Regions from separate parts of the Xylophilus rhododendri genome, predicted to be linked through region 2. Evidence: predicted binding sites of a transcription regulator. Region 2 holds the regulator's gene; the other holds the start of a gene.
What was found. Region 2 encodes sigma-54, which starts transcription at its own class of promoters, with help from an activator protein. Its sites were predicted from a motif close to TGGCANGNAANCTGCTTT; they were not measured.
Positions count from the first base shown of each region.

Region 1: a site for sigma-54 is predicted at 1,331-1,348, ahead of glnA (type I glutamate--ammonia ligase). Genes of this name have one in related genera too.

Region 1 is NZ_CP047650.1:4,221,740-4,224,923, reverse strand. Features, by position in the region: gene glnA (type I glutamate--ammonia ligase) at 1-1,280, opposite strand, end outside; gene GT347_RS19460 (competence/damage-inducible protein A) at 1,453-2,301, opposite strand; gene GT347_RS19455 (sterol desaturase family protein) at 2,371-3,184, opposite strand, start outside.
Region 2 is NZ_CP047650.1:2,612,888-2,616,071, forward strand. Features, by position in the region: gene GT347_RS12115 (helix-turn-helix domain-containing protein) at 1-297, opposite strand, end outside; gene rpoN (RNA polymerase factor sigma-54) at 372-1,931, opposite strand; gene lptB (LPS export ABC transporter ATP-binding protein) at 2,071-2,835, opposite strand; gene lptA (lipopolysaccharide transport periplasmic protein LptA) at 2,832-3,184, opposite strand, start outside.

The sequences.
Region 1 (3,184 bases), 1.6 Mb from region 2:
TCCTTGTCCAGGTGTTCCAGGGCCTGGTCCAGGCTGTGGCAGACGGTGGGGATCAGCGCGTCTTCTTCCGGCGGCAGATGGTAGAGATCCTTGGTGGCGGCTTCGCCCGGGTGGATCTTGTTCTCGACGCCGTCCAGGCCCGCCATCAGCAGGGCCGCGAAGCCCAGGTAGGGGTTCATCAGCGGATCGGGGAAACGCGCTTCCACGCGGCGGCCCTTGGGGTTGGCCACGAAGGGGATGCGGATCGAGGCCGAGCGGTTCTTGGCCGAGTAGGCCAGCTTCACCGGGGCTTCGAAGCCGGGCACCAGGCGCTTGTAGCTGTTGGTGCCGGGGTTGGTGATGGCGTTCAGGGCACGGGCGTGCTTGATGATGCCGCCGATGTAGTACAGGGCGAAGTCCGACAGGCCTGCATAGCCGTCGCCGGCGAACAGGTTCTTGCCGTCTTTCCACACCGACTGGTGCACGTGCATGCCGGAGCCGTTGTCGCCGACGATGGGCTTGGGCATGAAGGTGGCGGTCTTGCCGTAGGCATGGGCCACGTTCTGGATCACGTACTTCTGCAGCTGGACCCAGTCGGCGCGCTGGATCAGCGTGCTGAACTTGGTGCCGAGTTCCATCTGGCCGGCGTTGGCCACTTCATGGTGATGCACTTCGACCGGGATGCCCAGGCCTTCGAGCACCAAGCACATTTCCGAGCGCATGTCCTGGAAGCTGTCGACCGGGGGCACCGGGAAGTAGCCGCCCTTGACCGCCGGACGATGGCCGGTGTTGCCGTGTTCGTATTCCTTGTCGCTGTTCCAGGACGCCTCTTCCGAGTCGATCTTGACGAAGCAGCCGGACATGTCGTTCTTCCAGCGCACGCTGTCGAAGACGAAGAATTCGGGTTCCGGTCCGAAGTAGGCGGTGTCGCCCAGGCCGGAAGCCTTCATGTAGGCTTCGGCGCGCTTGGCCAGGGAGCGGGGATCGCGTTCGTAGGCCTTGCCGTCGACCGGGTCGATCACGTCGCAGGTCAGGATCAGCGTCGGCTCTTCGAAGAAGGGGTCGATGTTGGCGGTGTTCGGGTCGGGCATGAGCTGCATGTCCGAAGCCTCGATGCCCTTCCAGCCGGCGATGGACGAGCCGTCGAAAGCGTGGCCGGAGGTGAACTTGTCTTCGTCGAAGGCCGAAACCGGCACGGTGACGTGTTGTTCTTTGCCGCGGGTATCGGTGAAGCGGAAGTCAACAAACTTGACTTCGTTCTCTTTCACCATCTTGATCACGTCTGCGACGGTCTTGGCCATCAGGAATCTCCAGAAAGTTGAATGCTCGTTGGTAAGGCTGGCAGGAGGCGGATGCAGTTTCTGTGCCAAAGCTGGTGCACAAGGCCATGCCACCAGCGCGGCATTGTGCCTGTGTCGGCAGAGAAAAATGCACGCTTTTGGCGCAATGGCGACGCACCAATATGACACCCGTCTATCGCACCATTTCGGGGCCCAATTTGGCGCCCAGCACATGCAGGCCGGCCAGCAGCGCGGGATAGGCCGCACGGGCGGCGGCTGCCTCTCCCTTGACGCCCAGCTCGATGTGCCGGCCGTGCACAGGATGGTCCATGCTGGGCAGGCTGAACACCTTGACCTCGGCATGGTCGGCTTCGATACGCACCATGAGGGGGGTCAACAGGGACTCCATCGCGCCGTAGACGACGATGGAACGCTCCTCGAAGGTGCTGCGGTGGAAGAAGGCCGAGTAGCGGTCTTCCAGCACCCATTCCATCATCGGCCAGGCCATCACCGGGAAACCCGGCACGCAGTGCACCTCGCCGCCGCCCGGACCCTTGCAGCTGAAGCCGGGGATCTTGTTGTAGGGGTTGGGAATGATGCGGGCGCTCTGCGGAAACACACCCATGTTGAGCCGGTGCTGGTTGTCGGCCCGCTCGGGCTCGTAAGGCAGGCCGCTTTCCCGGGCGACGTCCTGCACGCGTTCGAGGATCAGCTTCTCGGCCTGCGGATGCAGCACCAGTTCCTGGCCGAGGGCCTTTGCAGCGGACTGCCGGGTGTGGTCATCCGGCGTGGCGCCGATGCCGCCGCAGCTGAAGACCGCATCCCCGCTGGCGAAGGCCCGCTGGAGCGTGGCCGTCAGGCGTTCGGGCGAGTCCCCCACATAGTCGGCCCACGACAGCTGCAGGCCGCGGGCCGAGAGCAATTCGATGAGCTTGGGCATGTGCTTGTCCGCACGTTTGCCCGACAGAATCTCATCGCCGACGATGATGAGGCCGAAGACGGGCGGCTTGCCGTCCGTGGGGAGGGTCTGGGAGGTCGTCATCCCGGCATCCTAGCCCGAGCCGGTGACGCCTGCCTTGCAGCGGTCTTGCCGCCTGCCTGCCCCAGGCTCCTAGCCGCGGCCGAACAGCCGCTTGACGCCCAGCCACTGTTGCACCCAGAAGCCCTCGCCGTAATCGCGCACCCGGCCGTGTTCGTCGGGCTCGACCTGGTCGCGGATGCCGGTGGGGTCGAAGCGGATGGTGAAGTCTGCCGTGCGGAACAGCATGTCCCACCAGGGCAGCAGCACGCCGAAGTTGCAGCCGCCGTAGGCCGTGCCGACCGGCGGGATGCCGTCGCCTTCGTGACCGCCGCGCGGCGTGTTGCGGGCGGCGGCATCGTCGGCCGCCAGCGGCCATTCGTGGCCGACGCCGATGTTGTGGTGCCGGCGATGGAACCGCGGGCTGACCCACAGCCGCTCGCCGATGCGGCCGAACCAGACCCGCAGGTTGGCATGCTGCAGGCTCTCGCTGAGCTGCGAGAGCACCACCACCGCGATGAACTGGCTGGGCTGCACGCCGATCAGCTGCGCCACCACCACCACGATCGCATCGTGCAGCACCGCGTCGAGCAGGTGGTTGCGGTTGTCGCTCCACATGGTCATCTGGCGTTGCGAGTGGTGCAGCGCATGCAGCTTCCACCACCATTCGAGCTGGTGCTGGCCGCGGTGAATCCAGTATTCCAGGAAGTCGAAAACCAGGATGTAGAGCAGCAGGCTGACCACGGCGATGTCGGTCACGCCCGGCCACAGGTCGTCGAGCTGGAAAGTGCGCAGGCCGTTCACCCGCAGCCAGCCGAACAGCTCGTCGAACCAGGGCTGCACCGCCAGGAAGAGCACCACCCGGAACAGCCCGACCCGGTAGATGAGGGTGTAGAGGATGTCCACC
Region 2 (3,184 bases):
GCCGGCGGCACGGCGCACGCGGCGGCCGGCGGCCACCAGCGGCGCGGGCGCCAGGGCATCGAGGCCGTCGAGTTGGCCCAGCAGCCAGAGCGCATGGGCCAGCACACCGACGCTGGTGCCGGCCTTGCCGCCTTCCAGCGCGCGCCAGGTGGTGGGCGAGCAGAGCAGGCGTTCGGCCATCTCCGCGACCGTCCAGCCGCGTGAGATGCGGTGCGCGCGCAGGCGCTGGCCGAGCGACAGCAGCGATTGCTGCGCCGGCTCGGGCAGGGAAGAGAGGGAGGCTGCAGCCTTTTTCATCAATAAACTGGCGATTAAGCGGCTTAAGAACCAGTTTATTGGTTTTTTCTCGCCGCCACAATGCGGCCCGGCCGCTACAGCGACTTGCGCAAATTGGCCGGCGCGATGCGCAGGGCATCCCGGTACTTGGCCACGGTGCGCCGCGCGCATTCGATGCCCTGCTCCTTGAGCATGTCGGAGATCTGGCTGTCCGACAGCGGCTTGCGCAGGTCCTCGGAGCTGACGAACTGCTTGATCAGCGCCCGCACCGCCGTGCTCGACGCGTTGCCGCCGGTCTCGGTGCCCAGGGCCGAGCCGAAGAAATACTTCAGCTCGAAGGTGCCGAAGGGCGTGGACATGTATTTGGCGGTGGTCACCCGGCTGATGGTGGATTCGTGCAGGCCCAGCTCGTCGGCGATCTCGCGCAGCACCAGCGGGCGCATGGCCAGCTCGCCGTGCACGAAGAAGTTCTTCTGCCGCTCGACGATGGCGTTGGACACCCGCAGGATGGTGTCGAAGCGCTGCTGGATGTTCTTGATGAACCAGCGCGCCTCCTGCAGCCGCTGCTGCAGGGCGGCGCTGCCCTCGCCCTTGTGCTGCTTGAGGGCGCTGGCGTAGATGTCGTGCACCTTCAGCCGCGGCATCACGTCGGGGTTGAGCTGCACCCGGAAGCGCGGCTGCGGGCCGCGGCCGATCTTCTGCACCAGCACGTCGGGGATGACGATGTTGCGCTCCACGTCCACGAAGCGGCGCCCGGGCTTGGGTTCCAGCCGGGCGATCAGGCCCATGGCGGCGCGCACCAGCTCGTCTTCCACGCCGCAGGCGGTGACCAGGCGCTTCACGTCGCGCCGGGCCAGCAGTTCCATGGGCTGGGCGCAGATCGCCAGGGCGGCATCGACCAGCGCGGGCGGGACGGTGCCGGCCCCGCGCAGGGCCTTGAGCTGCAGCGTGAGGCATTCGCGCAAATCGCGCGCGCCCACGCCGGCCGGCTCCAGGTGCTGCAGCAGGCGCAGGGCCATGGTGAAGCGCTGCACCAGTTCCTCGACCTCCTCGGACTGCTCCTCGTCGGGGCCGGCCAGGCCGAGCGCCAGCGAGGGCAGGGAGTCTTCCAGATAGCCGTCGTCGTTGAGCGATTCGATGAGAAAACGCAGGGCAGCGCTGTCCTCGGGCGACAGGCGCAGCGACAGGGCCTGGCGGTGCAGATGGGCGGTGAGCGACTCCTGGCTGCGCGCCAGTTCGGTGGCATCGACGGCTTCGTCGCCGCCCAGGTTGTTCTGGCGCGCGGGGGCGTCGCCGCCCCATTCGCCGTCGTCGGCCACGACCTCGTTGGTGCCGCCTTCGCCGTCCCAGCTGGGTTCGGCCTCCATGCCGCCCTCGCCCTCGGACTCACCGGCGGTGTCGGCCGTGCTGGTGCTGCTGGTGTCGGCGCTGGTGTGGTAGCTGTCGTCCTCGGATGCGGGGGCTTCGGGCGTGACGGAGCCGAAGTCCTGGACCGGCTCGTCCAGGCTGGCTTCCAGGAAGGGGTTCTCGTCGAGCATCTGCTCGACTTCCTGGCTCAGTTCGAGCGTGGAAAGCTGCAGCAGCCGGATCGACTGCTGCAGTTGCGGCGTCAGCGCGAGATGCTGCGAAACCCGAAGAGACAGACCTTGCTTCAACCCAAATACCTCGTGAGGCCGTGCGCGAAGCGCACGCCGGAATCCTGGAGGCCGCCGCGCACGGCCGCCCGAAGCGGCCGGCCTGCCCCCCCGGGGGGTTGGCGGAGACACGAAGTGCGAAGCCTGGGCGGGTATCCATTTACATTCTGAAGTGCTCGCCGAGGTAGACCCGGCGCACGTCGGCGTTGTCGACGATCTGCTCGGGCGTGCCCTGGGCCAGCACCCGGCCGTCGCTGATGATGAAGGCGTGGTCGCAGATGCCCAGGGTCTCGCGCACGTTGTGGTCGGTGATCAGCACGCCGATGCCGCGGTCCTTCAGGAAGCCGATGATGCGCTGGATCTCGATCACCGCGATCGGGTCGATGCCGGCGAAGGGCTCGTCGAGCAGGATGAAGCGCGGCTGGGTGGCCAGGGCCCGGGCGATCTCCACCCGGCGGCGCTCGCCGCCCGACAATGCCATGGCCGGCGAATCGCGCAGGTGTTCCACCCGCAAATCGGCCAGCAGGGCGTTCAGGCGCTCCTCGATGGCGGCACGGGTGAGCGAGCGGCCGTTCTCGTCTTCCTGCAGTTCGAGCACCGCACGCACGTTCTCCTGCACGCTGAGCTTGCGGAAGATGGAAGCCTCCTGCGGCAGGTAGGACAGGCCCAGCCGAGAGCGCCGGTGAATCGGCAGGTTGCCGACCGGCTGGCCGTCGATGCTGATGTCGCCGCCATCGGAGCGCACCAGGCCCACGATCATGTAGAAGGAGGTGGTCTTGCCCGCGCCGTTGGGGCCCAGCAGGCCGACGACTTCGCCCTTCTGCACCGACAGGGACACGTCCTTGACCACGGTGCGGCTGCCGTAGGCCTTGCGCAGGTGGTTGGCTTCGAGCCGGCTGTTGCTCACCGCGATCGCGCCGTTCAAGGCTTGCTCCCGCCGATGGCAGGCGTGCTGCGCAGGGCCGGCGCGGGACCGCCCGGATCGACCGGCGGCGTGCTGGTGGCGGGCGACTCGCCCGGCGCGCCGCGCGGCGACAGCACGGCGCGGATGCGGCCGCCGGGCGTGCTGCCGCCGCTGGCGTTGGCGGCGCCGCTGGCATTCGGCGTGGTCGAAGTGGGGCTGCCATCGACGGTGTAGACGTCGGTCACGTTGTTGTAGACGATGACATTGCCGTGGACCTCGTCCATCACGGTGCTGGCCTGCAGGCGGTGCATCTCCGCCCTGCGGGTGAAACGCACCCGGTCGGCTTTGCCGTCGTAGTCGATCACCTCGC